4 regions of the Oceanisphaera submarina genome follow, and region 1 is predicted to be linked to each of the others. Evidence: riboswitches for the same ligand, from Rfam matches in the RefSeq annotation. Region 1 holds a riboswitch; each other region holds the start of a gene.

What was found. Region 1 has a riboswitch for thiamine pyrophosphate ahead of ACLEIV_RS13350 (TonB-dependent receptor). Riboswitches for the same ligand answer to the same signal wherever they lie in the genome.
Region 2: it holds a riboswitch for thiamine pyrophosphate, as region 1 does, so the genes downstream of both, thiD (bifunctional hydroxymethylpyrimidine kinase/phosphomethylpyrimidine kinase) here and ACLEIV_RS13350 (TonB-dependent receptor) in region 1, are expected to answer to the same signal.
Region 3: it holds a riboswitch for thiamine pyrophosphate, as region 1 does, so the genes downstream of both, ACLEIV_RS10390 (3-oxoacyl-ACP reductase) here and ACLEIV_RS13350 (TonB-dependent receptor) in region 1, are expected to answer to the same signal.
Region 4: it holds a riboswitch for thiamine pyrophosphate, as region 1 does, so the genes downstream of both, thiC (phosphomethylpyrimidine synthase ThiC) here and ACLEIV_RS13350 (TonB-dependent receptor) in region 1, are expected to answer to the same signal.

What each region holds. Positions count from the first base shown of each region.
Region 1 is NZ_JBKGFN010000013.1:106,412-114,026, reverse strand. Features, by position in the region: gene ACLEIV_RS13360 (protein-disulfide reductase DsbD family protein) at 1-1,442, shown strand, start outside; gene ACLEIV_RS13355 (protein disulfide oxidoreductase) at 1,439-1,957, shown strand; TPP riboswitch at 2,295-2,400, shown strand; gene ACLEIV_RS13350 (TonB-dependent receptor) at 2,452-4,527, shown strand; gene ACLEIV_RS13345 (hypothetical protein) at 4,791-5,219, opposite strand; gene ACLEIV_RS13340 (glutamate-5-semialdehyde dehydrogenase) at 5,285-6,541, opposite strand; gene proB (glutamate 5-kinase) at 6,550-7,615, opposite strand, start outside.
Region 2 is NZ_JBKGFN010000005.1:174,981-182,595, forward strand. Features, by position in the region: gene ACLEIV_RS07355 (putative monovalent cation/H+ antiporter subunit A) at 1-1,921, opposite strand, end outside; gene thiD (bifunctional hydroxymethylpyrimidine kinase/phosphomethylpyrimidine kinase) at 2,151-2,954, opposite strand; TPP riboswitch at 3,028-3,128, opposite strand; gene polA (DNA polymerase I) at 3,228-5,972, opposite strand; gene elbB (isoprenoid biosynthesis glyoxalase ElbB) at 6,296-6,943, shown strand; gene ACLEIV_RS07375 (hypothetical protein) at 7,201-7,615, shown strand, end outside.
Region 3 is NZ_JBKGFN010000009.1:96,528-104,142, reverse strand. Features, by position in the region: gene ACLEIV_RS10410 (DMT family transporter) at 1-639, opposite strand, end outside; gene ACLEIV_RS10405 (nitroreductase family protein) at 663-1,271, opposite strand; gene ACLEIV_RS10400 (LysR family transcriptional regulator) at 1,355-2,263, shown strand; gene pyrC (dihydroorotase) at 2,320-3,363, opposite strand; TPP riboswitch at 3,513-3,617, shown strand; gene ACLEIV_RS10390 (3-oxoacyl-ACP reductase) at 3,666-4,439, shown strand; gene ACLEIV_RS10385 (LLM class flavin-dependent oxidoreductase) at 4,439-5,746, shown strand; gene ACLEIV_RS10380 (ABC transporter permease) at 5,866-6,609, opposite strand; gene ACLEIV_RS10375 (ABC transporter ATP-binding protein) at 6,606-7,553, opposite strand; gene ACLEIV_RS10370 (ABC transporter permease) at 7,550-7,615, opposite strand, start outside.
Region 4 is NZ_JBKGFN010000004.1:8,891-16,505, forward strand. Features, by position in the region: gene ACLEIV_RS05325 (exoribonuclease II) at 1-1,668, opposite strand, end outside; gene ACLEIV_RS05330 (o-succinylbenzoic acid (OSB) synthetase) at 1,740-2,654, opposite strand; TPP riboswitch at 2,931-3,034, shown strand; gene thiC (phosphomethylpyrimidine synthase ThiC) at 3,118-5,067, shown strand; gene thiE (thiamine phosphate synthase) at 5,064-6,572, shown strand; gene ACLEIV_RS05345 (HesA/MoeB/ThiF family protein) at 6,574-7,341, shown strand; gene thiS (sulfur carrier protein ThiS) at 7,332-7,532, shown strand; gene ACLEIV_RS05355 (thiazole synthase) at 7,534-7,615, shown strand, end outside.

The sequences.
Region 1 (7,615 bases):
CCCGAGGCTGGCAGCAACCGGCGGTATACGTCGACGAACTCGACAGCAGCATCTTCAGCCAGCCGCAACTGACGGTGAACGACACCCGGCTGCAAGCCCGCTTCAAGGTCGGCAGCTGGGATCCGGCGTTGAATCTGGATGAGCAGGTGGTGGTCATTACCGCCACCGATGCAGGACTGGCAGAAGAGCTGGCCGGCTCCATCACCCGTGGCACCCTGCCCCCGGTGGCGGCAACGGCTCCCCCGCTGGTGCTGGTACTGCTCTATGCCCTGCTCGGCGGCCTGATCCTCAACATCATGCCCTGTGTACTGCCGGTGCTGGGGCTCAAGCTCAACAGCCTGCTGCTGGGGCACCGCACCCGATCAGAAGTACGCCGTCCCCTGCTGTGGTCCGCCCTCGGCATCATGCTGTCGTTCTGGGCGCTGGCGGGCTTTATGCTGGCGCTGACCTGGTCCGGCGCTCAACTCGGCTGGGGCATACAGTTCCAGCAACCGGGCTTTATCGGCTTCATGCTGCTGGTCACCGCCTTGTTTTCGCTTAACCTGTTCGGGCTGTTCGAACTGCGCCTGCCCACGGCCATGAGTACCTGGCTGGCCACCCGTCCCGGCCACGGCAACGGCGGCCATCTGCTGCAGGGCATGTTCGCCACCCTGCTCGCCACCCCCTGCTCGGCCCCCTTCCTCGGCACCGCAGTCGCGGTGGCGCTGGCGTCTTCGCCGCTGGTGCTGATTGCCATCTTCACCGGTCTGGGGCTGGGCATGGCGCTGCCCTGGCTGGTGCTGGCGCTGTTCCCCGGTGTCATCGGTCTCCTGCCCAGACCCGGCGCCTGGATGATCAAGGTGAAGTGGCTGTTCGGCCTGATGCTGCTCGCCACCAGCCTCTGGCTGCTGTCGCTGCTGCAATATACCCTGGGTAGCACCGCCACCCTGGCGCTGGCCATCCTGCTGATCGCGCTGCCGATAGGGTCACTGCTGCGTCATTACGGCGCCCGGGGTCTGGTGTTCAGCCTGGCCGGCCTGATGCTGCTGGGCGCCGCCGGGGGCGTCACCGCCCTGCTTACTCAATCTCGTTGGGTCAGCCCGGTGAAGGATGAGCTGAACTGGCAGCCGCTGGATCCGGCGCGTATCGAACGCGAAGTAGCCGCCGGCAAGCGGGTCTTTGTCGACATCACCGCCGACTGGTGCATTACCTGCCAGGCCAACAAGATAGGCGTGACACTGCGTGACCCTGTCTACTCGGCCCTGCAGGAAGACGACATGGTGCTGATGCGCGGCGACTGGACTCGCCCCGACGCCGCCATTACCGATTATCTGCATGCCAACCGGCGCGCCGGTATTCCCTTCAATCAGGTGTTCGGCCCCGGCCTGCCTCAGGGCAAGGCACTTGAGGTGCTGCTGACCAGCGAGAAGGTGATCGATGCCCTCAATGAGGCAAAACCGTGAGGTCGAAGACGAAAAGCGGCAGCTGGGGCAAGCAAATAGGCTCAGGCTTTATCTACCTGCTGTTGATTGCCACAGTGGTAACGGCCGCCGATCTGTGGCGCAGCCGGGATCTGCCCACCGAGGTAGCGGCCCTCAGCAGCATGACCACGCTAAGCGGAGACACCATCGACCTCGATGCCATGAGCCGGGAACAACCTGTGCTGGTCTATGTGTGGGCCAGTTGGTGCGGCGTGTGCAGGCTGGTGTCACCCATGGTGAATCTGGTCGGCGCGCCGGTCGTCAGCATCGCCATCGCCTCGGGCCCGGATGCCAAGGTCGCCGGCTATGTACGGGAAAAGGGATATGATTTTGCGGTGGTGAACGACAAGGATCATCGACTGGGCCAGACGCTGGGCGTCGGCGTGACCCCCACCCTGATGGTGGCCAGCCGGGGCAAGCTGCGTTTCGCCACCGCCGGCATCACCACGCTGCCGGGCATGTACCTGCGATTATGGCTGGCCCGCTTGATGGGCTAAACTCATTTGCTAACTGATAAAACCAGAACAAAAGGCCGTACTCATAAAGAGCACGGCCTTTTTATTTCGGATCGATACCGACGGCTACAACCAAACAGAATAAATAAAGGCAGAACCCTGCCGACGAACCCGGTGGCATGCCTCCATTCCGCAGATTCTAGCGGAAAACCAGGAGACCCGGGTGTCTGCCAATCCTGCTTCTTGTAGCCAAAGAGGTTCAGCATTCTTCGCTCACTCCTATGTTGATCATACTCACCCAGCGCCCGCCAGGTTTGCTTCATATATGTCGATATCTATTCCTGAATAGGTATAATACAGGGTGACTTATAACCAAAAGTCATATCCTAAGGGGTGGCAGCCATGACTGCCTGAGATGCGAATGATGCGAACCCTTTGAACCTGATCCGGCTAATACCGGCGTAGGAATAGGAAGCCGCAACGCCCTGCCCTGCTCTTGTTGTTACCGGGTTTTCGTACCTATACGGAGACTTGAAGTGCCCAAATTGATCCCTTTTTTCCCCTCCGCCATTGCCTTGAGCATTATGGCTGCGCTGCCTGCGTATGCTGCCGATAACCAGGACGGGGTTTACACCCTGGCACCCACCCTGGTGACGTCCAGTTTTCGCGAAGACAGCCTGCAAGGCACCGCCAGCAGCGTCAGCGTGCTGGATGAAGCCGAGCTCAATAAGCCCGGCAACAACCATCTGGAAGATGTGCTGGCCCAGACGCCCAACGTCAACCTGAGTGCCGGCGCCTCTCGCGGCAAGTACTATCAAATTCGCGGTGTGGGCGAGCGCAGCCAGTTCATCGGCGTGGTTAACCCCTCGGTGGGCGTGCTGGTAGACGGCATAGACATGAGCGCCATGACCATGGGCGCCACCCTGCTGGATGCAAATCAAGTGGAAGTATTACGAGGCCCGCAAAGCAGCCTCTATGGCGCCAACGCCCTGGCCGGCCTCATCAACATTCGCGCCAACGAGCCCACAGATACTCTGGAAGGCAATGTGGAACTCACGGTGGCCGAGTACGACACCCATAATCTGGCCGCTGCCGTGGGGGGGCCGCTCAGCGACAAGGTGGCGTATCGCATCGCCGCGCAGCGTAATACCAGTGACGGCTTTATTAAAAACGATTATCTGAGTCGCGACGATACCAATAACATCGACGAGACGCTGCTGCGCACCAAGTTCCGCATTGCCGCCAGCGACGATCTGGACCTGGATCTGACCGCCTTCTACGCCAATATCGACAACGGTTACGACGCCTTCTCCCTCGACAACAGCCGCCACACCCTGTCGGATAATCCAGGGCACGACCGCCAGGAAACCCTGGCACTGTCGGGCAAAAGCAGCTGGTATGGCAACAGCGCCTTTACTCTGGAAACCGCTATCAGCGTGAACAAGAGTGAACTGGAATACGGCTTCGATGTGGACTGGACTTACCCCGGTTTGCACCCGGACACCTACAGTGCCACCGACAATTACTACCGCGAAGAGCGCGGTGCCACCGCCGATGTACGCTTCATCTCCACCGAAGAATCCATGCTGTTCAACGACACTACCGACTGGACCGGCGGCCTCTATTACTTTCATCGCAGCTCGGACCTGAACCGCGAGTACACCTATCTACCCAGCAACTTTACCAGTGAATATGAAGCTAACCGATTTGCCGGCTATGGCGAGCTGGAAACGGCGCTCACCGACAGGCTGACCTGGATCAATGGCCTGCGCCTGGAGCAAGACCGTACCTTTTATAGCGACAGCGACGGTAACCGCAGCAAGCCCACGGATCTGTTGTGGGGCGGCCGGGTAGCGCTGGAATATCAGACCAGTGACAGCCAAATGTTGTACGCACTGATCGCCCGGGGCTACAAGGTCGGCGGCTATAACTCAAACGGCGACCTGCCCAACGCACTACGCGATTTTGCCGCCGAAACCCTGTGGAACTACGAACTGGGCGCCAAGCACAACTTGCTGAATGACAGCCTGCAGACACAAGTAGCGGTGTTCTTTCAACAACGAGACGACGCACAAATCAACGCCTCGCGCACCGTAATACGTCCCGACAACTCCAGTACTTATACCGACTACACTGCCAACGCCGAGCGGGCCTACAGCTATGGTCTGGAAGCCCAGGCTCAATGGCAGGCCACCGACGCCATGCGTTTGCACGCCAGCCTGGGTTTGCTGAACACCCAACTGAAAGAGCCCGACGCCAACTTTGATGGCCGCGATGCGGCGCACGCTCCCGAATATCAATTCGCGCTGGGTGCAAGCCTGGATCACGGCCAGGGCTGGTTTTCCGGTCTTGATGTAGAAGGAAAAGACCAGTTTTACTTCTCCGACAGTCACAGTGCGCGATCTGATGCCTACGCTCTGCTACACGCCCGTCTGGGCTACCAGCAAGATAACTGGAGCGTCACCCTGTGGGGCAAAAACCTGACCGATGAAGAGTACGCGGTGCGTGGCTTTCAGTTCCCCAACGATCCTCGCAAGGGCTATATCACAGAGCAATACGTACAGCTGGGTGCGCCCCGCATGTTTGGTGTGACCACCAAGCTCTCGTTTTAAACCACGCCGGCGTGAAACGTCATACCGGCTGACCCCGTTGGTTACCCCTAAAAAAGCCGCCCTTGTCACGAGGGCGGCTTTTGGCTGGCTGCCCGCTTGAAACTCGCTGTACATTTTGGTGCATCCAGGCCAGCCACACACTGCCGGAGACAAGCGAGCGGGAGGGAGCAGCGATTTTATAGTTCTAGATTCATCTGCCGGCCATAAAAAAGGCCGTACTCTTGAAGAGCACGGCCTTTTTCTTTCACCGACTGAACGTTAGCCTAAAACAACACTCGTCGGCCCTTGATGCAGTCCCGGCATACGGGTTCGCCCTGCAGGGAACCCAGCAGCTCGGGTGCGCAGCGTTTGCCGCAGCTGCTGCATTCGTGAAACGACTTCAGCCTCAGGGCTATGGTGTCTTCTACCAGCATCATCAACTGTTCCAGGCTGCCATTACGTGCCTCTACCACCCCCTGGGAACGGGGTTTGACGGTATGAATGTCGTGATGACGCCACTGCATGGCCGGTAGCAGCACCTCTACCCTGTCGTGCTGAAACGCCACTATGACCAGAGCAGGAGCTCCGATAAACAGCGTCTGTGCTCCCTGTACCGGATAGGGCAGCTGGCTCTTGAGGTGTTGCCGCCACGACTCAAGAGTGGCAGGTAGCGGCATTGCCAGCAGCAGGGCGTCCAACAGCTTGGATGGCATAATATCCTCTCTTCACCATGCACCGGCGACCAGGGTCGCCGGTGTGTCTATTCAGCAATGTGCGATTAGTCGCGGATCAGGTAATCCGCCTGGCCTATCCACTTGTAGCTGGTCAGCTCTTCCAACCCCATGGGGCCGCGGGCATGCAGCTTCTGGGTCGAGACCGCCACTTCGGCACCCAGACCAAACTGAGCGCCGTCGGTAAAGCGGGTAGAGGCATTCACATAGACCGCCGCCGAGGGGGCGCCGTTGATAAAGCGCTCGGCATTGCTCAGGCTGCTGGTGAGAATGGCATCGGAATGACTGGCATTATAATCGCGCAGATGCGTCAGCGCCTCATCCACGCCCGATACCAGTTTTACGCCCAGGGTCAGACTCAGCCACTCGGTGTCGAAGTCCCCTTCCACGGCGGCACGCACTCGGGCCGCCCCCGTCGTCAGAAGCGCCAGCGCCTCGTCATCGGCCACCAGCTCCACACCCTTCACCGCCATCCTTTCACTCAGCTTAGGCAACAGCTCGACTGCTATCCCCCGATCCACCAGCAAGGTATCCAGGGCGTTGCAAGCACTTGGCCTGTGGGTCTTGGCGTTATCGATGACCTCGATAGAACGCACCAGATCGGCGCTGTCGTCGACGAAAACATGGCTGATGCCGAAGCCGCCGATGATCACCGGTATGGTCGCCTGTTCCTTACACAAGCGATGCAGACCGGGGCCACCGCGAGGAATGATCATGTCCACGTACTGATCGAGCTTGAGCAGGCCGCTGACCCACTCCCGGCCCGGCTCGCTGATGTACTGCACACAGCCTTGCGGCAGTTGGCTTGCCGCCAGCGCCTGCCGGATCACCTTCACCAATTCCTGATTGGTATGAAAGGTTTCCCGACCGCCGCGCAGAATGCTGGCGTTACCCGTTTTCAGACAGAGGGCGGCGATGTCGATGGTGACATTGGGGCGTGCTTCATAAATCACCCCCACCACGCCGAGCGGTACCCGGCGACGCGACAGTCGCATACCGTTTTCCAGCACCCGCGAGTCCAGCTCGCTGCCCACCGGGTCAGGCAGTGACACCACGTTGCGCACGTCGTCGGCAATGGCCTTGAGCCGCGCCGGATTCAGCATCAGCCGATCCAGCATGGCATCGCCGATACCGTTGTCACGGGCCGCGTCCAGGTCCCTGGCGTTGGCAGCCAGAATATCCTCTGCGGCCGCCTCGAGGGCGTCGGCCATCACCAGCAGGGCCTGATTCTTGGCCCGGGTAGAGGTTTCGGCCAGGGTATAGGCGGCAGCGCGCGCGGCCTGTCCCATCTGTTCCAGATTCATACTATCTCCTACAAGAGCACCAGATCGTCGCGATGAATGGCCACGTTGCCGTAGCCATAGCCCAGCACCGATTCAATCTGCTCTGAGTGTTGTCCTTTGATTCGATTCAGGTCGAGTGCATCGTAACGACAGATGCCTCGTGCCAGCTCCCGCCCTTCGGGATTGACGATACGCACCGCCTCACCCCGGCGAAAGCGTCCTTCTATACGTACTATGCCCTTCGGCAGCAGGCTGGATCCTTTCTCGCGCACCGCCTTGACCGCCCCGGCATCGATATGGATTTCGCCGTGCGGAGGGGGACCGGCCAGGATCCAGCGCTTGCGACTTTCAAGCGGGGTAGCCAACGCCGGAAAACGGGTACCGATACGATCACCCTCGGCCAGGCGGCCGATCACTTCCGGCACCTGGCCGGTGGCGATCACCACGTCGATACCGGCGCGGCGGGCTACATCTGCCGCCTGCAGCTTGGTGGCCATGCCACCGGTGCCCAGGCCACCTATGCTGCCACCGGCCAGTTTACGCAGGGTGTCGTCTATGGTCTGTACTTCTTCGATCAGTTGCGCCTTGGGATCGTTACGGGGATCGGCGGTAAAGAGTCCCTTCTGGTCGGTCAGCAGGATCAGCAGATCCGCCTCGGCCAGAATGGCGGCCCGGGCCGATAAATTGTCGTTGTCGCCAACCTTGATTTCGTTGGTCGCTACCGCATCGTTTTCGTTGATCACCGGAATGATACGATGAGCAAGCAAGGCCCGCAGGGTGTCGCGGGCATTAAGATAGCGTTCCCGGTCTTCCAGATCGGCCCGGGTCAGCAGGATCTGGCCCACATGCAATCCATAGAGATTGAACAGTGACTGCCAAGTCTGGATCAGCTGGGTCTGGCCCACGGCGGCCAGCATCTGCTTGTTGGCCATGGTGCTGGCCAGCTCGGGAAAGCCCAGGTGTTCGCGTCCGGCGGCAATGGCCGCCGAGGTCACCACAATAATCTGATGGCCGGCCCGGTGCAGGCTGGCACACTGGCGCACCAGCTCGACCATGTGGCCCCGATCCAGATGACGGGAACCGCCGGTGAGCACA
Region 2 (7,615 bases), on a different contig from region 1:
TGAAAAACACGTAAATCATCGCCATGGCAAACCCCAGCACCCCGATGGCGGCTACCGAGCCCAGCCGCAGGTGGGTAGCGCCGGCATAGATCACCGCCACCACCATCAGCACCGCGATCACCACCTCGTAGAAGCGCACCCCCTCAAACGACAGGGAGTAGACAAAGGCGTCTTCAGACCAGAAGGTATAGGCCAGAAGCGCTATGGTGGTCAGCAATATGGTCAGAATATAGCGAGTCATGTAGCCATTCTGCAGCACCCGGGTCTGCCACCGGGCCAGTGCTACCAGCGCGTCCATCATCCGCTCGTAGCCCCGTTCTGGACCATATGCCAGGGGCCCGAGAGCGGCGGCCAGGGGATTACGTATCCGCTCCCAGTAATGGTACAGGAGTCCGCCACCCACCAACGCCAGCGCACTGAGCAGCAAGAGCAGGTTGAAGCCATGCCACAGCGCCAGTTCCGGCTCGGCCGCCGGTGCACCGTCGATGGCGGTCACCGCCGCCTGCAGCAGAGGAGACACCAGGCCTGGCATCAATCCCAGCAAGAGGCCGACGATGGCCAGCAGGGTAAAGCCCAGCCGCATCGACAGCGGCGCTTCGTGGGGCGTTTTCGGCGTGGGCTTCAAGGCCCCGTAAAAGGGTTTGATCGCCACCAGGGCAGCCGCCGCCACTATGCCGATGGCGGTGATCACCGACAACCCGATCAACAGGTTCGATAACCAGGGCGCGCCCAGCGCCGATTCGAACATCAGCTCCTTGGCGATAAAACCGAACAGGGGCGGAATACCGGCCAGCGACAACGCCGCCAGGGTGATGAACAGCGCCGTCTGCGGCATGTGTTTTCGCAGGCCACCCAGCTCGCGCACATCCTTGGTGCCGGTGGCGTGGTCCAGAGTGCCCGCCGCCATGAAGAGCGCGCCCTTATAGAGCGCATGGGCCAGCAGGAACACCATGGCCGCTTCCAGCGCATGGGGCGTGCCAATACCGATAAGCATGGTCAGGGTGCCCAGAGCCATGATGGTGGAAAAGGCGAGAATACGCTTGAGATCCGTGCTGCACACCGCCATCAGGGCGCCGACCGTCATGGTCACGCCGCCAAACAGCGACAGGGTCAGCATCCAGGCCTCGCTGCCCGCCATCATCGGCTGCAGCCGGGCCATCAGGTAGACTCCGGCCTTGACCATGGTGGCCGAATGCAGATAGGCACTGACCGGGGTCGGCGCCGCCATGGCGTTGGGCAGCCAGAAATGAAAAGGGGTCTGGGCCGACTTGGTGAAGGTGCCCAGCAACACCAGCACCATCATCGCCAGAAACAGCGGGTGCTGCTGTATGTTGGTGCCTCCGGCCAGCAGCTCGTTCAGCTCGAAGCTGCCGCCGATGCTCCCCAGCAGGATCAAGCCGGCCATCAGCGCCAGGCCTCCGCCGGCGGTGATAAAGAACCCCTGCAGCGCCGCCTTGCGGGCCTTTTCCTGTTCGTGGTTGAAACCGATCAGCAAATAAGAGGTAAAGCTGGTCAGCTCCCAGAATACAAACAGGGAAATCAGGTTGCTGGACAGCACCAGCCCCAGCATGGCGGACATGAAGGCCAACAGATACATCAGCAACTTGTGAATATCTTTATGGCCCTGCAGGTAGCGGCCTGCATAGATAAAAATCAGGGTGCCAATACCGGTGATCAGCAGCGCAAACATCAGGCTGAGGCCATCGACCATGAAATTGAGGTTGATCCCCAGACTGGGGATCCATTCATGACTGAACAGCACCACCTGGCCGCTGGTCACCTGCGGCCAGAACGTCAGGAAATACCCGAACAGGGCGGCTGGCAGCACCGCCAGGCACCAGCCAATTTTCACCCCCATAACGGGGGTCAGTCGTGGCACCAGCATCGCCAGAATAAAACCAGCTATAACAGCAACAAGCATGAGAAAAACGCCTCCTTTCCATGCCGGTTCAGGCAATAGAATGAGCTAAGAGAGAGGGGAGAAAAGCACAGCGCACAGACTATAGTAAGGAAGTGTTTCGATTGGTTTTCAATCAGTTAATCGATTTTTTTTTGAGTTTTTATGGCGGCCGATATTACAAGCCGCCCCGATAAAACACAAGCAGAGCCGGACGCGCCGACTCTGCTGCCGATAAATCCCGGAGCGCAGCTCAGCGATCGAAAAAATGCTCCACCGGCCCCCGCCCCTGGCCGATGCGCAGCGTGCTACCGGCCAGAATGGCTCTGTCGATATAATGCTTGGCGCTGGACACCGCCAGATCCATGGACAGTCCCTGGCCCAGATAGCAGGCCAGCGCCGCCGACAGGGTGCAGCCGGTACCGTGGGTATTGGCGGTGATCACCCTGGGGGTATCGAAACAGCGTACCTCGCCGCCCCTCAGCAACCAGTCCGGGCTGCGCGACTCCTGCTGCAGAAAACCGCCCTTGAGCAGCACGGCGGCACAGTCCAGACCGGCCAGCCCCTCGAACAGGGACTCCACTTCGGACAGGGTCGCCGGCAGGGGGCTGCCGATCAGCGTCGCCGCCTCCGGCAGGTTGGGGGTGATCACATCGGCCAACGGCAGCAATTCTGCTCGCAGGCTGTTCACCGCCTCTTCGGCCAGCAGCATGTCACCATTGGCGGTGACCATCACGGGGTCCACCACCAGGTGGGCCGGACGATAACGCCGCAACACCTCGGCCACGGTATTGATGGTGGCGCTGTCACCGAGCATGCCGACCTTGACCGCAGTGACCTGCAGGTCACCGAATACCGCCTCCAGCTGGGCCCGTATCATCTCCTGGGGCACCGGATGAACGGCGCTGACACCACGGGTGTTCTGGGCAGTAAGGGCGGTAATCACCGAGCAGGCATAGCCGCCGGTGGCAGAAATGGCCTTGATGTCGGCCTGAATACCGGCACCGCCGCCGCTGTCGGATCCGGCGATGGTGAGTACTATCGCTTTGTGATTCACAGGTTTCTGACTTGAGGGGGTGTGACTGGGCATATCCTTATGGTCCTCCGGGCGAAGGAACCACCGGCAAACTGACGTTTACCCGTTAGTTCCCTACGCCAGCATTAACTGGATCAGGTACAGCGGGTCCGGTTCAAAGACCGTCTCAGCCTTGCGGCCCCCCGACTAACAGCCTTCGATGATAACGACCCCGGCTGGCAAATGCCAGCCAGAAGCCGTGAGGAGTAAATGGTGAGGCGTGAGGTGTTTTCCTTCTCACTCTTCACGCAATAGTTAATGCGCCTGATCCCAGTTGTCGCCTTCGCCGGCTTCCACCAGCAGGGGGACATCCAGGCTGGCGGCCTGCTCCATCAGCGCGCGGATCTGTTCCTTGAAGTCCGCGACCTTGTCTGCCCGGATTTCGAACACCAGTTCATCGTGCACCTGCATCAGCATGCGTACCTCATCATCCGCCTGTTGCTCCAGCCAGCCGGCGACCTTGATCATCGCCTTCTTGATGATGTCGGCGGCGGTACCCTGCATGGGGGCATTGATGGCGGCTCGCTCGGCCCCCTTGCGGCGGGCGCCGTTCTTGGCGTTTATTTCCGGCAGATACAGCCGGCGACCGAACAGGGTGGACACATAGCCCTTGTCGGCGGCCAGGGTGCGGGTGTCTTCCATGTAGCGCAACACACCGGGATACCGCTCGAAATAGATATCCATGTAGCTCTGTGATTCGGCACGGGGAATGCCGAGCTGGCGCGACAGTCCGAAGGCGCTCATGCCGTAGATCAGGCCGAAGTTGATGGCCTTGGCCCGGCGACGCTGTTCGGTAGTCACCTGCTCCAGCGCCACGCCGAATACCTCGGCGGCGGTGGCCTTGTGGATATCCAGCCCCTGGGCGAAGGCGTCCAGCAGGCCCTTGTCCCGGGACAGGTGCGCCATGATACGCAACTCAATCTGGGAGTAATCCGCCGCCACCAGCTTGTAACCGGGTGCCGCCACGAAGGCCTGGCGAATACGCCGCCCTTCCGCGGTACGGATGGGGATATTCTGCAGATTGGGATCGGAAGACGACAGGCGGCCGGTGGCGGTATTGGCCTGATGATAAGAGGTATGAATACGGCCGCTGTGCTCGTTGACCATCTGCGGCAGCTTGTCGGTATAGGTGGACTTGAGCTTGCTCAGACCCCGGTATTCCATCAGCAGTTTAGGCAACGGATAGTCCAGGGCCAGCTCCTGCAGCACCTCTTCGGCGGTAGACGGCGCTCCTTTGGGGGTTTTCTTCAACACCGGCAGTTCGAGCTTGTTGAACAGAATCTCGCCCAGCTGCTTGGGAGAGCCCAGGTTGAAGGGTTCGCCGGCCAGCTCGAAGGCTTCCAGCTCCAGTTCTTTCAGCCGCTTGGCAATCTCGTCGCTCTGAACGGCCAGCAGGCCGCTGTCGATGCCGACCCCCGTGTATTCCATCTGCGCCAGAATCGGTACCAGCGGCATTTCGATATCACTGAACACCTGCTGCAGCTCGGGATCGGCGGCAAGCATCGGCGTCAGGTGATGATGCAGCCGCAGCGTGATATCGGCGTCTTCCGCCGCATAGGGGCCGGCCTGCTCCAGCGGTATCTGGTTGAAGGTCAGCTGTTTGGCGCCCTTGCCCGCAATCGACTCGAACGAGATGGTGTTATGGTTGAGGAAAAACGCCGCCATGCTGTCCATGTCGTGCCGGGTCTGCACCGAATTGAGCACATAGGACTCCAGCATGGTATCCAGCCCAATACCCTTCAATTCGATGCCGTGATTTTTCAGCACATTGGCATCGTACTTCAGGTTCTGGCCCAACTTGATGAGCCGCTCGTCTTCCAGCAGCGGCTTGAGCGCTCCCAGTACTACAGCTTCACTCAGCTGCTCGGGCGCATCCAGATAGTCGTGCCCGAAGGGGACATAGGCCGCCTGGCCCGGCTCGATGGCAAAAGACACGCCCACCACCCGCGCATCTCTGTAGTTGAGGCTGGTGGTTTCGGTGTCGAAGGCGAAATAAGGCGCCTGGGCCAGCCGCTCGACCCAGTCGGTCAGCTGCGCTTCGGTGAGCAGGGTCTGATAGTCGGTGGCCATGGCCGGCTCTCTTGCCGGCTCTCTTGCCGGCGCATCGCCCAGGCCTGGCTCCAGCTCTTCCAGCAGGTTGCGGAATTCGTATTCACGGTAAAGGGTTTTCAGGGCCTCGGTGTCCGGCTCGCTCTGCTGCAAGTCCGCCGGGCCCCACTCCAGCGCCACGTCGGTCTTGATGGTGGCCAGTGTGTAGGACAAGCGCACCATTTCCTCATGCTCGACAAATTTGGCGGCAAAGGTCTTGGAGCCACGAAAGCCCAACGCGGCTACCTTGTCGGTATTGGCGGCGATCTCGTCGATGGATCCCAGCCCCTGTAGCAGCGCCAGCGCGGTTTTTTCGCCCACACCCGGCATGCCGGGAATGTTGTCCACCTTGTCACCGACCAACGCCAGCAGATCGATGATCAACTCCGGCGGCACGCCGAATTTTTCCACCACGCCGTTCCGGTCCATGAAGCTGTTCTTCATGGTATCCATCAGCAGCACATGATCCGATACCAGCTGGGCCATATCCTTGTCGCCGGTGCTGATCACCACATCCAGCTGCTGCTCGGTGGCCTGTCGCGCCAGGGTACCGATAACATCGTCTGCCTCTACCCCGTCCTCGATCAGCAACGGCAGTCCCATGGCCCGGATGATGGCATGGATCGGTGCGACCTGACTGCGCAGATCGTCCGGCATCGAAGGTCGCTGGGCCTTGTATTCCGGATAGATATCGTCGCGAAAGGTCTTGCCCTTGGCGTCGAACACCACCGTCACCCGGGAGTCGGGAAACTGCTTGTGCAGGCTGCGCAGCATGTTGGTGACCAGTCGAATGGCGCCGGTGGGGCGGCCGTCGCTGGTTCTCAGATCTGCCTGCTGGGAAGCAAAATAGGCACGGTACAGATAGGAAGATCCATCGACCAGGATCAGGGGTTTGGCAGGAATGGCAACCATGACGTTTTTCTCGTTAATGCGTTGGTCGCTAGCATGCCACAGCCGGGCCGCCGACACCACGGCGGCCCCGAACCAGCCTGTGGATAACTCTGTGTAAAGCGGATCGACGGAAGATCTTGATAAAATAAAAAACCATTTATTTATCAATAAATTATAATTTAAATATGGATCTTGCCTGCGGATCTTGAAATGTGGAAAATAGGCAACAACGACGTTCTGCACAATTGTTGAGCGAAATAAATGCTAGCATAGTTCTGACGGATCGCCCGGCGCTGGATCACAAATTCTTAATGCCAAATTTAATGCCGAACAAGGAGACTGACATGAAAAAAGTTGCCGTTATTTTAAGCGGCTGCGGCGTCTATGACGGAGCAGAAATTCACGAGGCCGTGTTGTGTCTGCTGCACCTGGCCAGACAAGGAGCCGGTTATCAGTGCTTTGCCCCCGACAAGCCCCAGCATCATGTGGTCAATCATCTCAGCGGCGAAGAAGAGCCCGGCAGCCGTAATGTGCTGGAAGAAGCTGCCCGCGTCGCCCGCGGCGACATCAAACCCCTTACCGAACTGAAGGTCGACGACTTCGATGCCCTGCTGCTGCCCGGTGGTTTCGGCGCCGCCAAGAACCTGTGCGACTTCGCCGTTCATGGCGCCGATGCGCAGGTGGATCCCCAGGTACTGAGCGTCTGCAAAGACTTCGCGGCCGCACGCAAACCCGCCGGCTATTGCTGCATCTCGCCGATACTGATGCCGCGCGTCTACCCCGCCGGGGTCAAGGGCACCATTGGCACCGAAGCCACCGTGGCCGAGGCCTTCACCGCCATGGGCGGCGAGCATATAGGTTGTGCGGTGACCGATGTGGTGGAAGACAGCCATTATCAGGTGATCTCCACCCCTGCCTATATGCTGGCCAAAAACATCACCGAGGCCGACATCGGCATCGGCAAACTGGTCAAACGGCTGCTCGAGATGTAATAAGCTAAAAAAAAGGCCGGCATAAGCCGGCCTAAAAACTCTGGAAGCAATGTGAGCAATGTCGTGCCTTCGCAAGCTGGCTTCACCTACCGCTGGAAAAAGTGGAAGTCATATCCCGAAAGCAAGTTAACGATAATCGTTATCATTTGTAATTGCAAACAAATTTCTTCTCCTGCGGTAACTTTTTCCCAGCCCGCTCTCGCTCCGGCCGATCTCGCCTTGACTACAATGGGTAAGAGGCAGCCGGAGGAAAGCAGATGAACAGACCATGTTTATGGGCAGGATTATGGGCGGGACTGGTGTTGCCCTGTGCACTGTTCGCCGACGATACCGACATCAGGCAGGCCATCTCCGAGGGGAACCGGGCCTATGAGGCCGGCGAGCTGTCCCAGGCGGCGGCACAATTCGACTATGCAGCGACCCTGATCCGCCAGCTGCAGGCCGGAGAACTCGGCACCCTGTTTCCGGAGCCACTCACTGGCTGGCAGGCCGATAAAATCGACACTCAAGCCGGCTCGGCTGCTTTTTTCGGCGGTGGCATCAACGCCTCCCGGCGCTATCGTAAAGACGGCGGCAGCATGGAAATCAGCATCACCAAAGACTCTCCTCTACTGCAAACCATGGCGGTACTCTTTACCAACCCCAGCATGGCGGCCATGGGTGGCTACAAAG
Region 3 (7,615 bases), on a different contig from region 1:
CAGGGCTTGCCAATGCAGTGGGGTGTCGGTCAGCCAGACCGCAAGCCCCATCCAGAAAATACCGCCCAGCAGCGTAGCACAGGTCAGCACCCCCACAGAGTCACCACGATAGAGCAATTTCATGCTTAACGAATAGGCGCACATGCTGAGCACTCCCAGCAGAAAGATCTTGTCGCCCTCGTTAAGCTGGAGTGCCAGTACGCGGGTTGGGCTGCCCTCGAAGATGATCCAGAGTGCGCCCAGCATACCCAGCAGATAACTGAGTGCCTGGGGGCGCTTTATCGGCGTGCGTAACAGCCAGATCCCCAGCAGGCTGGTAAGCACGGGCACCAGAGTGAACAGGGTACCCGTGTTCAGGGCGGAGGTGGTATGCAGAGCCTCAAACAGACAGATAAAAAACAGTGAATAGAAAAGACTGATAACCAGGCCTCGCGGCAGTGCCGGCAGCAGCTTCTTTCGTCGTTCGGCGTTAATCAATATCCAGGGCAGCAGCAGGGCTGTAGCGAGCACAAAACGCAGTAGCGTCAGGGAAGCTGCCGGTGCTGCGGGGGCCAGCTGTGCCGAAACGATGAAGGAGCCAGCAATAAAGAAAGTGGCTAGCAGCACCTGCAGATGGGCGTACCCGTTTTGCGTAAGCATGTTTTTCTCCCCCTATGGCCGGCTCAGTCTTCAAAGTGATTTTGTACCCGTACGCAGTCCAATGAGCGTTGCCCCGGCTTTGGTCTGGCCGCTTTGTCCGCTTTGCCAATGGTCAGCATCATACCGATAACATGATCGTCGGGTAGCCGGATTAGCTCGGCAACACGTTGGGTGTCAAAACCGATCATGGGACAGCTGTCGTAGCCCATGGCCTTGGCCGCCAGCATGGCGGTTTGTGCCACAATGCCAACCGAGCGAATCGCCTCGTCACGTTGCAGTTGAGGCCGGTCTGCATAGAAGCCGTGAATCATCGACAACATGAGGTCACGAGTGTCGGTGGCAACATGGCGCCAGCAATGTTCGGGGTTGCGTTGCCAGGCCTGGGTATCGGCACAAAGCACCAGTAGCAGCGAAGCATCGGTTACCTGTGTTTGATCCCAGGCGGCTTCTCGCATTTCGGCGCGCAGCTGTGGGTCTTCCACCTGCACAAAACGCCAGTGCTGCAGATTAAAGGAGGTGGGAGCCTGCAACATATATTGGAACAACCGCTCAATATCGGCATCAGGCATGACGAAGGCAGGATCATATTGTTTGACTGAACGGCGTGCCATGATGGCGTCGAGGGTGTGCATGTCGTTTTTCCTGTGAATCATTCAAGTTGGTGGCCAGTATTTCATGTGCAAAAATGAAGAAAAACAGAATGGACGCATAGGTTATGTGCATAAATGCACGGCAGGATGACTGGCATGAAATTTACACCGCCTATCAGGTGGCCCAGCTGGGTTCGCTGAGCGCGGCGGCTCAGCAGCTTGAGGTGCATCACAGTACCGTGCTGCGGCGCATCAATGCGCTGGAGGCCAAGATGGGCACTCGTCTGTTTCATCGTCATGCCCGGGGGTATGCAGTGACCGAGGCCGGGCAGGCATTGTTGACCGCAGCCGCTCAGGCCGAAGAGACGTTTAGCCGGATGCGCGCCCGGGTGAACGAAAGCGAAGCCCTGGCGGGTACCTTGATCCTCACCTCGGTCAACAACCTGGTGCCTTACCTGACGCCCTTGCTGGCCGAGTTTCAGCAACTGCACCCTAATATCCGGCTGGAATACGCCGCCGACAGCCGGGTCTTCCGGCTGGAACAGGGTGAAGCCCATGTTGGGATTCGTTCGGTATTCAAACCGGAAGATCCAGACTATGTGGTGCAGCGCCTGACCCGGACCACGGGTACCCTTTATGCCAACCGCGAATACCTGCGCCGCCATGGCCGCATGTCGTCTCTGGAAGATATAGAAGGGCACCGCTTTATCGGTACTACCAGGCCGCGTCCCGGCAGTATGTACATGCGCTGGATGGAGCAGCGAGTGCCACCGGAGCAGATTTTTTACCGGGTGCAGGACTTCACCGGCTTTGTTCCTGCCCTTCAGGCCGGGATGGGGTGCGGGCCGCTGAGTTGCTGGCATGCCAGCCTGGCGCCCGAGTTGCAACCTCTGCTGACTCCTCCCGAGGAGTGGGCTCACGATCTCTGGCTGACCAGTCACGGCGATTTGCATCGCACCGCCAAGGTGCAGGCCTTTACGCAGTTCCTCAAGCGGAGGATCGCCGAGCGTCAGAATGACTTTATGCCGGCTTAAGGCTGAAATAAAAAACGCGGCCTAAGCCGCGTTATTACTTCGGCTGAGAGGCTGGCTTATTTCACCATCCAGTCGATGGTTTCACCGGCGCGGATCGGCACCAGCTGGTCGCCGCCCAGCGGCAGGGTGGGGTCAACGGTCCAGCTTTCTCTCACCAGGGTGATGGTGTCGGTATTGCGGGGCAGGCCGTAGAAGTCGGGGCCATGGTGGCTGGTAAAGGCTTCCAGCTTGTCCAGCGCGCCGGCTTCTTCGAAGGCTTCGGCATACAGCTCCACGGCGGCGTGGGAGGTGTAGGCTCCGGCACAGCCGCAGGCGGCTTCCTTGCGGTGCTGGAAGTGCGGAGCCGAATCAGTACCCATGAAGAATTTCTTGTTGCCGCTGGCGGCCGCCCGTACCAGCGCCTGCTGGTGGGTGTTGCGCTTGAGAATGGGCAGGCAGTAGAAGTGCGGCCGGATGCCGCCCGCCAGCATGTGGTTGCGGTTGAACAACAGGTGGTGAGCGGTGATGGTGGCCGCCACGTTGGCGCCGGCCTGCTCCACGAAGTTCACCGCGTGTTCGGTAGTGATGTGCTCGAGCACGATTTTCAGTCCGGGGAAGTCGCGTACCACATCCGGCAGCACGGTCTCGAGGAACACTTTCTCCCGGTCGAAGATGTCGATGCGGGAGTCGGTCACTTCACCGTGTACCAGCAGCAGGGTGCCGGTTTCCTGCATGGCTTCCAGCACCGGGTAGATGTTTTTCACATCGGTCACGCCCGAATCGGAGTTGGTGGTGGCACCGGCCGGATAGAGCTTGCAGGCCACAATCTTGCCGGTGGCCTTGGCCTTGCGGATTTCCTGCGGGTCTGTTTTATCGGTCAGGTAAAGGCTCATCAGCGGCTCGAACCGGCTGCCCTTTGGGCGTACCGCCAGGATGCGATCGTAGTAGGCCAGTGCCAGCTCGGTGGTGGTGGCCGGCGGCAGCAGGTTGGGCATCACGAGGGCGCGGCCCAGATAGCGGCTGGCATCGCGCACCGTGTCTTTGAGTTGTTCGCCATCGCGCAGGTGCAGGTGCCAGTCGTCGGGGCGGGTGATAGTCAGTGTGGTCGTTTTTACGGTCATAGTCGGCTCGGCGTGTTATCCATTACATCCAGATGTTCATTATCCACTTAGCGGCGGTTTTCACCAAATCTGCTGAAGCCTTAAGCCGCTCGGGCTGCTGATCGCTTCCGGCTTAAGGCTTACAGCTCCCCTCTGGTGTGTTATGGTCTGGGAGTGACACGGGGTGTCTTGCGGGCAAGGCCGGCAGGGCTGAGATAACACCCGTCGAACCTGATCCAGTTCATACTGGCGAAGGGATGTCAGCCTTTCGGCTATCGGCATATTCTGCCAGTCCATGCCTTCGCCTCTAACAAGAGGTAGCGATGCAAATGTCCATCAATCTGAACGAACAGCTGGTGCTGGTTACCGGCGGTGCCCGTGGCCTGGGCGAGCACCTGGTGCGCGCCTTTCTGCGTGAAGGTGCGCGGGTGGTGATCAACTATCTGCACAGCGCCGAGGCGGCAGCAAAGCTGGCGGCGGAAGCCCCCGGTCGTGCGCTGGCACTGCAGGCCGACGTGACCGATGCGGTTGCGGTGCAGGCGTTGTTTGCACAGGCTCATGAACATTTTGGCAGCCCGATCACCACCGTCATCAACAATGCCCTGCCGGCCTTTTCGTTCAATGGCGACGCTCGGCCGCATGCCGGTCAACTGCGCTGGGAAGATCTCAACCAACAGCTGGAAGGCGTGGTCAAAGGCGCCCTCAACACCACACAGGCGGCCTTGCCCGGCATGCGCGAGGCGGGCTTCGGTCGCATCGTCAACGTGGGCACCAATTTGTTCCAGAACCCGGTGGTGCCCTACCACGACTACACCGCCGCCAAGGCGGCGCTGCTGTCGCTGACCCGTACCCTGTCGCAGGATCTGGGCCCGGACGGCATTACCGTCAACATGGTGTCCGGCGGCCTGCTGCGCACCACCGATGCGTCTGCCGCCACCCCGGAAGCGGTATTCGACTACATCGCCGCCAACACCCCGCTGCGGCGGGTGACCACGCCGGCGGAATTTGCCGACGCCACCCTGTTCTTCGCCTCGTCCTGGTCCCGTTCGGTCACCGGCCAGAACCTGGTGGTCGACGGCGGCCTGGTGAAAAACTGATGGCGGCCCAGAATCAAGACCAGCGCATGATGCACCTGAACCTGTTTCTGTTCGGGTGCGGCCATCACAGGGCGGCCTGGCGTCACCCCGACTCGGCGGTGGAGCAGTTGGGTGATATTCGTTATTACGAGCGGCTGGCGCAGACCGCCGAGCGCGGCAAGCTGGATGCGGTATTCTTTGCCGACGGCCAGTCCACCGGCAATGTGGCGGACGGCAGCTACTGGTTTCTGGAGCCGCTCACCGCCATGGCGGCCATGAGCCGGGCCACGGATCGCATTGGCTTTATCAGCACCGTCTCCAGCACCTTTTTCACCCCCTTTCATGCCGCCCGCATGATGGCGTCGCTGGATCATATTTCCAACGGCCGCATGGGCTGGAACGTGGTGACCTCCATGTTCGACGTGGAAGCCCGCAACCACGGCTATGAGTCGATGCCGGCCCATGCCGAGCGATATCGCCGGGCCGAGGAGTTTGTGGCTGCGGTGATCAAGCTGTGGGACTCCTGGCAGGCAGACGCCCTGGTGATGGACCGCGCCGGCCACTACGCCGATCCTGAAAAAGTGAACCCCATCAACCATCACGGCGACTTCTTCCTGGTGGACGGCCCACTCAATGTGCCGCGTCCGCCCCAGGGCCATCCGGTGCTGTTTCAGGCCGGCGCCTCGGATCAGGGCCGGGCACTGGCCGCCCAATGCGCCGAGGCCATTTATGCGGTGGCCTACGATCTTCCGGCGGCCCAGGACTATTACCGGGACATCAAGCTCCGGGTGCGGGAGGCGGGTCGTAATGTCGATGTGCCCATCATGCCCGGGCTGGTGACCTATGTGGCGTCCACCGAGGCCGAGGCCAAGGCCAAGCAGCGGGAGCTGGACGAGCTGCTGCCCGCCGATGCTTCATTGCGTCAGCTGGGTACCTATGTGGGGCTGGATTGCTCCGGCTGGGAACTGGACGCCCCGGTACCGGCTTTGCCGTCACTCGAGGCGTTCACCGGGCCTAAGGGTCGCTACGGCACCATTTTGCGCATTATCGAGACCGAGCAGCCGACGGTGCGCCAGCTGCTGGGCCGGCTCGCCGCCGGCGGCGGCCACTGCACCATGGTGGGCACACCCGAGTCCATTGCCGACCGTATGGAGCTGTGGTTCCGCAACGAGGGCGCCGACGGTTTCAACCTGATGCCGCCCTCGCTGCCTGCAGGCATCGAGGACTTTGTCGATCAGGTGGTGCCCGAGCTGCAGCGTCGAGGCCTGTTCCGTACCGAATATCAGGGCAGGACCCTGCGCGATCACCTGGGGCTGGCAAAGCCGTAAGGGAAGTGGTTTAAGGTGTGTGACCCCCGCGGAGGCGGGGGTCCATGCAGCAGGCCGCGTCGAGGTTAAGGCCGTGCACTGCTGCTCTGGATGCCCGTGTGCATGGGCATGACCATCAATTACCCACCCGGCGGCGACAGCCGCCGTTCCAGCCTTTGAAACAGGGCATCGATCAGGATGGCCACCAGCGCCACCATGATGCCGCCCTGCAGCACGAAGGCCATGTTGTCGGTCAGCAGGCCGGCAATGATTACTTCCCCAAAGCCCTTGGCCGCCACCGTCGACCCTATGGTGGCGGTGCCGATGCTGATCACCAGCGAAATACGAATGCCGGCGATGATCATCGGTAATGCCAGCGGCAACTCTACCGACCACAGTTGCTGGCGCGGGCTCATGCCCATGCCGCGCGCCGCCTCGCGCACGCTGGCGGGTACCTGTTGCAGACCGGTGACGGTGTTTTCATAAATGGGCAGCATACCGTAGAGAAACAGCGCCACCAGGGTGGGCGTCAGCCCGAAGCCCAGCGCGGGAACCGCCAGCGCCAGCACCGCTACCGGCGGAAAGGTCTGGCCCAGATTGGCGATGGCCCGGGCCAGGGGCAGAAAATCCCGACCGGCGGCGCGGGTGACCAGAGTACCGCCGCCCAGGGCCACCAGGGTGGCGGCGGCGATGGCGATGAACACCGCCGCCAGATGCCACAGCAGCAGGTTCAGAAAACTGTCTCGGGGGTAGATGGCCGGGGCCCTTGCATCGACCAGCGGGCGAAACAGTGGCTCCAGCCATGCCATGTTGAGGGTCATGATCAGCAACAGCAGCAAGGGGAGGCCGATGCCCGACCAACCGCGGACAGATGAAAATGTCATGTTCTGGCACCCTGTTGCAGCAGATCAGGCATAGTGACCTGACCGAGGTGCTTGCCGGCGGCATCCACCACCCGAAGGCAGTCGGCGCCTTCCCAGATCAGCAGTGCCATGGCGTCGCGCAGGTTGGCGTCGGCCGCGATGGTGGGAGCCGGTGATGCCGATGGCTGTTGCAAGGGCGTCATCACCTGACTCACCTGCTTGATGGCGAGGAGGCGTAAAGAGCGATCCAGCCCGCCCACCAGACTCTGTACGAATCCCTCCCGTGGGTGGCGCAACAGGGCTTCGGGGCTGTCCAGCTGGAGCAGCTCGCCCTTGTCCATCACCGCGATCACATCGGCCATCTTCACCGCTTCTTCCAGATCGTGGGTCACCATTATGATGGTGATGCCCAGTAGCTGCTGCACCCGCAACAGTTCGTCCTGAAGGTGCTCCCGGGTCAGCGGGTCCAGGGCGCCGAAGGGCTCGTCCATCAGCAGCAGCTCCGGCCTTGCTGCCAAGGCCCGGGCCACGCCGACCCGCTGTTGTTCGCCGCCGGACAACTGATGTGGATATTTGTCGGCGAAGGTGGTGGCATCCAGCTTGAACAGGGTCAGCAGCTCGGTAACCCGCGCATCGATGTCCGCTTTTTTCCAGCCCAGCAGCCGGGGCACGGTGGCGATGTTCTGATGGATGCTTCTGTGCGGAAAGAGCCCGACCCCCTGAATGACGTAGCCGATGCGGCGGCGCAGCTGTTCCGGCGGCAAGCGGGTAACATCCTGCTCGTTGATCAGGATCTGGCCCCGGCTGGGTTCTATCAGCCGGTTGATCATGCGCAGAGTGGTGGATTTTCCGCAACCGGAGGTGCCGACCAGCATGCAGAACTGGCCGCGCTCTACCCTGAACGAGAGGTTATCGACGGCCATTTGTGCGCCAAACTGTTTGCTGAGTGCTTTTACTTCGATCATGCTTTTCCGCCTTTCTGTAGGGCTATCAGGGTGTCGATGACGATGGCGAACAAGAAGGCCAG
Region 4 (7,615 bases), on a different contig from region 1:
GTAACGCACATACAGCCAGTCGGCGATATCGCGCTCGGCCCGGCGATGCATGCGGCGTTGTTCGGACAGATGTACCGCCAGCTCGACGCTGGGAGCGTGCACTTCATGGGCCTGCTCGGCGAGGATGGCCTTGATCAGACGGTGGTTGACGATGTCGCCGTATTTACGAATCGGCGAGGTCCAGGTGGCGTAGGCGGTCAGGCCCAGGCCAAAATGCTCGCCCGGGGTGGCGCTCATGGCGGCAAATGACTGGTAACGACGAGTGCGACTGTCCAGATAGGTGGTGTCGCGTGCGTCCAGCCAGCGGCGCAGGGCACAGAAGCCTTCCAGGCTCGACAGGGTTTCCGGCTCGAAGGGGGCCTCATGGGTCTGTAGCAGCTCGACCAGGCCTTCCATTTTTTCACTGTCAAAACCGGCGTGCACGTTGAAGATACCGGTGCCGGCATGTTCGGTCAGCCAGCTACCACAAGACAGGTTGGCGGCGATCATCGCTTCTTCTACCATCTGGTTGGCGATGCGACGATGATCGACCAGAATGGCGGTGACGTTGCTGTCTTCGTCCAGTGCAAAGCGGTAATCGGGTCTGTCTTTGAACACGATAGCGTGCTCGCTGCGCCAGGCGCTGCGGGCATGGGTCAGGGCGGTCAGCTCACGCAACTGCTCGGCAATGACCTCGCTGCCGGGCTGCCAGTCGCCGATTTGCTCGACCCAGTCAGAGACCTGATCGTAGCTTAAGCGGGCCTGGGAGCGAATGCGGGCGGCGAAGAATTCGGCCTTGCCGGACACCTTGCCGTCAAAGTCGATAAGCAGACGGGCACAGAGGGCCGGACGCTCTACCCCTTCCTGCAGCGAACAGAGTTCGTCGGCCAGGGTGCGGGGCAGCATGGGAATGTTGCGGCCGGGCAGATAAACGGTAAAGGCGCGTTCGGCGGCGACGCGGTCCATTTCGCTGTCGTGGGCGACATAAGCGGTCGGATCGGCGATGGCAACGGTCAGTTCCCAGGCGTTATCCAGCTTCTTCACGCTCAGGGCATCATCCATATCCAGCGTGGATTCGCCATCGATGGTGAAGAAGGGCACCTCGGTAAGATCCTGACGCGGCAGTGTGTCTTCCAGCGTTTGCCATTCGGCTCTGTCTTCCGGAGCCTGATTGGCCAGCTTGTTGCGGGCCAGCACCACCCACCAGGGGGCGATGGGGTCCTCAACGCCGGCAATCACTTCTACCACGCTTGCGAAGAAACCGTTGTTGTCTTTCAGCGCGTGGCGGGTAAGTTCGCCCAGCACCCAGTCGCCTTCTTTCAGGCTTTTTTCGTCCAACCCCTTGATGGCGCGTGCCTTGATGGCATCTTTCATCAACGGATGATCGGGCACGATATTGAGCCGATCACGGAACCACTTCACCCGGGCCACAAAGCGGGTCACACCGGCCTCGATCAGGGTCTCGGGTTCAACCAGTTCGCGATCGTTTTCGGTACGCACCACGGCGGTAATGTGATCGCCATGCATCACTTTTTTCATGTGCGGCGGCGGAATAAAGAAGCTTTCTTTCTCGCTTACTTCGAGAAAACCAAAACCTTTGGAGGTGCCTTTCACGATGCCTTCTTTAATGGGAAGGGTTTCGCGGATCTGTTGCTTGAGCTGGGCCAGCAGGGGGTTGTTTTGAAACATAAGTAAAGACCTGTCGAAATATGCGCCTGACTATACGGATTTACCCCCCCGATGCCAAGGAAACCTTGGTGCTAGCCGTGGCGCTGGATCAGCCTGAGTCTGGCCATGTCGGGGCGGCCCTTATCGTCCATCCCCTGATCCAGCAGGTAGCGCAAACGGCCCAGTGCGGCCGGCCGGCCCGGATTCCACTGTTGCGAGAGGTGGGCCAGCTGGCGGCAGCCCAGGCCGCTTTCCAGGCTGTCGGCTAGCATCACCTCCAGCCCCTGTCGGCGGGCCTGCTCGATCAGCTGCCGACACAGCGCCAGCCCGCCCAGCTGGCTGGGTCTCAGCACCAAGGCCTTGAGTTCGTCGAATACGCAATAGTCGGTGCCGGCATAACGGGCGAGGTCGAAAGCCACCGGCCAGCCGTGTCGTTCGGCCAGTTGCTGGCCCGCATCCATGTCGGCGGCCGGGTCCAGCAGCCAGTCGACTCGTTCGCCGTCGATTCGCTGCCACAGGCCGGTCATTTGTTCCGGCGACAGCCGACCGCCCGCGTCCAGCACCAGCCGTAACGAAGGGGCCAGCAGGGTAAGCTCGCGCACCAGGCCTGCATCGTGTTGCACATCGCCGGTCAGGGTAAGCCAGGCTCGGCTCGGATGCTCCCGGCGGCAGCGCCAGGAGCGAATGATGGGGTCGCGGGCGCCTTCCAGCAGCGGCAGTGAAGACGCGGTGTCACCGTCCATTTCGCTTACTCCGGCCAGGGCGCAGTCCAGCCCGAACTGCACCGAGGGCAGGCGGGCGCCATGTTCTCGACCCTGGCTCAGCCGCCGGCAGGCGGCCAGCACATCCTGCTCGGCATCGACCAGCGATTCGCCGGGCAGGGGCGCGATTTCGCCCCAGTGGCCGTTAATATCCACATAAAAACCCCGGCGCCGGCTCAGGGAAGTCCCGTTAATGGCCAGTCGCATGGTCAGGGGAAGTTCATAGGCATAAACTGCAATCTGCATGTGAGGGTCCCGTCAGGCTCGTCAGAGGTATCTTTGGATGAAAATAACATGAGGTTTGGTCACAGGGTAGCGTCTTGCATCGGAGTGGTGCATTTTCGGCGGCCGTGTTGGCGGTACAAACAGGCGACGCCGGAGCGGATTTTTTGTCTTCTGTTGATCAAGCGGTAAAAACCACCATGAATCCAATGCTTAAATGTTTCATTGTGGTTAATTTTTTATAGACCACATGTCGAGTAATGGCTTTGCTTTTGTGAGCCGAGTCTGTTTATACTGGCCACCATCTTGTCGGAGTGCTCTATACGGGCTGAGACCACGAAAGTGGGATCCGTTGAACCTGATCAGGCTAATACCTGCGTAAGGGAAACAAGTGAGAACCTGGCGCCATACCTCTTCTTCTGCCGAGTTCTTCCTCAACACTCCTGGCAAGCATTTTCACCCTCAATGGATTCGAAGTGAGATTGCTATGTCAAAAATAAACCGTCGTGAAGTTCGCAGCCAGGCTCAGGAATTTATCGATAACCTGAAAGGCGAGCATTTCCCTAATTCCCGCCGCATTCACATCGAAGGCTCGCGCCCGGACATCAGGGTCGGCATGCGCGAAATTCATCTGGCCGACAGCTTCAAGGGCGGCACCGAAGAAAACCCCATTCTCGAGCCCAATGCGCCGGTTCCGATCTACGACACCGCCGGCCCCTATGGCGATCCCGAGGCAGAGCTGGATGTACGCAAGGGCCTGCCCCAGATGCGTCGTCAGTGGATTCTGGAACGCAACGACACCGAGGAACTGGAAAGCGTCACCTCCGAGTTTACCCAGCAGCGTATGGCCGATGATGGCCTGGATCACCTGCGTTTCGAGCATATGCCCAAGCCGCGCAAGGCCAGGGCCGGAGCCTGTGTGACCCAGCTGCACTATGCCCGTAAAGGCATCATCACCCCAGAGATGGAATACATTGCCATCCGCGAGAACATGGGCCGCGAGCGGGTGCGGGACGAAATGCTGCTGCAACAGCATCCGGGCCAGAACTTCGGTGCCAACCTGCCGGAGAGCATTACCCCCGAATTCGTGCGCAAGGAAGTCGCCGAAGGCCGCGCCATCATTCCGGCCAACATCAACCATGCCGAGTCCGAGCCGATGATCATCGGTCGCAACTTCCTGGTGAAAATCAACGCCAACATCGGCAACTCGGCGGTGACTTCATCCATCGAAGAGGAAGTCGAGAAGCTGGTGTGGGCCACCCGCTGGGGCGCCGATAACGTGATGGATCTGTCTACCGGTCGTTATATTCATGAAACCCGGGAATGGATACTGCGCAACAGCCCGGTACCCATAGGCACAGTGCCCATCTACCAGGCGCTGGAAAAGGTGAACGGCGTGGCCGAAGACCTGACCTGGGAAGTGTTTCGCGACACCCTGATTGAACAGGCCGAGCAGGGGGTGGATTATTTCACCATCCACGCCGGCGTGTTGCTGCGTTACGTGCCCATGACCGCCAAGCGGGTGACCGGTATAGTGTCTCGTGGTGGCTCCATCATGGCCAAGTGGTGTCTGTCGCATCACAAGGAAAGCTTCCTCTACGAACATTTCCGGGAAATATGTGAAATCTGTGCCGCCTACGACGTGTCTCTGTCGCTGGGTGACGGCATGCGTCCCGGCTCCATCGCCGACGCCAACGACGAAGCCCAGTTTGCCGAGCTTTATACCCTGGGCGAGCTGACCAAGGTGGCCTGGGAATACGACGTGCAGGTGATGATCGAAGGCCCGGGTCACGTGCCCATGCACATGATCAAGCGCAATATGGAAGAGCAGCTGGAGCATTGTCACGAGGCGCCCTTCTATACACTGGGCCCGCTGACCACAGATATAGCCCCCGGCTACGACCACTTCACCTCCGGCATCGGTGCCGCCATGATCGGCTGGTTTGGTTGCGCCATGCTCTGCTACGTGACCCCGAAAGAGCATCTGGGTCTGCCGAACAAGGAAGACGTCAAGCAGGGCTTGATCACCTACAAGATTGCGGCCCATGCCGCCGACCTGGCGAAAGGCCATCCGGGCGCGCAAATCCGCGACAACGCCATGTCCAAGGCGCGCTTCGAGTTCCGTTGGGAAGATCAGTTCAACCTGGCGCTGGATCCGCAGACCGCCCGATCCTATCACGACGAAACCCTGCCGCAGGAATCCGGCAAGGTGGCCCACTTTTGTTCCATGTGCGGACCCAAGTTCTGCTCCATGAAGATCACCCAGGAAGTGCGTGACTATGCTGCCGCCCAGGAGGCCATAGCGGTGCAGCTGGTAGACATGGACGGTAATCATGAAACCGTGGTCGCCGGCATGGAGCAGATGGCGGAAGAATTCAAGAAACGCGGCGGTGACTTGTATCACCAGGCCGACAAACTGGAGCGAGAAGCTTTATGACAAAACCCATCGTCTGGACCATCGCCGGTTCCGACTCGGGCGGCGGGGCCGGCATTCAGGCCGACCTGCACACCATTCAGGCACTGGGCGGCCACGGCTGCTCGGTGATTTCCGCCATCACGGCGCAAAACTCGGTGTCGGTATCCATGGTGGAGCCGGTACTGATGCAGGCCTTTACCAGTCAGCTGGTATCTCTGGCCACCGACATGCAGGCCGGTGCCATCAAGATTGGCCTGCTGCCCGGTGGCCTGCGGGCCGAGGTGCTGGCGCGCTACCTGAAGGAATACCGCCGCCAGTGGCAGCCCTATGTGGTGCTGGACCCGGTGGCCATCGCCAGCACCGGCCAGGCCATGGCCGAAGCCAACCTGCTGCCGGCCATCAAGCAGCACCTGCTGCCGGAAGTGGATCTGATCACCCCCAACGCCGTTGAACTGGAAGCACTGTCGGGCATAGTGCCCGATTCGCCCGCCAATGTGCGTGCCGGTGCCGCCGCCCTGCGGGAAATGGGTGCGGGCGCCGTCCTGGTCAAGGGCGGCCACCTCGACTGGACCGGGGATCAGGCCATCGACTTCTACAGCGACGGTGAGCGGGAAATCTGGCTGGCCAGCCCGCGGCTGGAAACCCGGCACGGTCACGGCACCGGCTGCACCCTGTCTTCCGCCATCGCCACCGCCGTGGCCCAGGACTACCCGATTGAAGACGCCCTGGTGCTGGCCAAGGCCTATGTCAACCAGGGCCTGAAAGGTGCCGAGGCCATCGGCGCCGGCGCCGGCCCCGTGGCCCATCTGGGCTGGCCGACCGAGCTGGCCGACTTCCCCGCCGTGGTGATGCCGGGCACTGCCCTGGCCGCACAGCTTGGCATTAATGGCCCCAGCACCCGGGGCGAGTTCGCTCCCATGGATACTCTCCAGCTGGGGCTCTATCCGGTGGTGACCACCATCGCCTGGCTGGAGCGCTTGCTGGAGCAGGGGGTGCGCACCCTGCAACTGCGCATCAAGGACAAGACCGACGCCGAGGTGGAAGAAGACATTCAGGCCGCGGTTGAGCTCGGCAAACGCTACCAGGCCCGGCTGTTCATTAACGACTACTGGCGGCTGGCCATCAAGCACGGCGCCTACGGGGTGCATCTGGGCCAGGAGGACATCGAAGTAGCGGATCTGGAGGCCATTCGCGCCGCCGGTCTCAAATTAGGCCTGTCCACCCACGGCTATTATGAAATGCTGCGCGCCCGGGAGCTCAAGCCATCCTATCTGGCGCTGGGCCATATCTTCCCTACCAAAACCAAGGACATGCCGTCCCGCCCCCAGGGGCTGGAGCGACTGCATCGTTATGTGGCCTTGATGGAGGCGGAGTTTCCGCTGGTGGCCATCGGCGGCATCAGCAAGGACCGCGTGCCGCTGGTGGCACAAACCGGTGTGGGCAGCATAGCCCTGGTCACCGCCATTACCGAAGCGCCCGACCCCGATGCGGCCATTCGCGAACTGCTGGAACTGGTGGAGGGATAAGATGCTCAGCGACAGCGAATTCATGCGCTATAGCCGGCACCTGTTGCTGGAAGAGGTAGGTGAAGAGGGCCAGCTGAAGCTGAAGAACGCCTCCGTGCTGGTGGTGGGCCTGGGTGGTCTGGGCTCGCCCGCCGTGCAGTACCTGGCGGCGGCGGGGGTCGGCACCCTGTGGCTGGCCGACTTCGATCACATCGAGGTCAGCAACCTGCAGCGCCAGACCCTGTATGACATAAACAGCCTGCAGCACAGCAAGGCGGAAACGGCGCGTGAAAAACTGCTGGCGCTGAATCCCGAAATTGAAGTGATCGCCATCAACCAGAAGCTGGATGAACAGAGTCTGGGCGGCTTTGTGGCCGAGGTGGATCTGGTGCTGGATTGCACCGACAACATCTCGATCCGTCAGGACATCAATGCCGCCTGCTACACCTGGGGCAAACCCTTGCTGGTGGGCGCCGCCATCCGGTTTGAAGGCCAGTTGCTGGCGCTGGATCCGGCCCGGGACCATGGCTGTTATCGCTGTCTTTATGGTCCCGACATCGGCGAACGCCTCAACTGCAGCAACTCCGGGGTTATCGGCCCCGTGGTCGGCACCATAGGCATGCTGCAGGCGCTGGAAGCCATCAAGTTTTTTACCGGTACCGGCACCCTGCCCTGGGGTGAGCTCAAGCTGTTCGACGCCAAGGCTCATCGCTGGCACGGCCTCAAGGTGCCGAAAGATCCGGCCTGTCCGGTGTGTGGAACCAAACGGGAAGAACAACAATGCGAGTAGTACTGAACGACGAAGCGCTGGATCTGGCCGAGGGCACTACCCTCGGCCAGTTGCTGGTTACGCTTGAGCAAGACAAGCCCGGCGTAGCGGTGGCCCTTAACCAACAGGTAGTCGCCCGCAGCCAGTGGGGCGAGCAGCAGCTGACCCCCAACGACAACATCACCCTGTTCCACGCCATAGCCGGAGGCTGACATGAGTCTGATCATCGCCGATAAAACCTTTAGTTCCCGCCTGTTTACCGGCACCGGCAAGTTTGCCAGCGGCCGGCAGATGA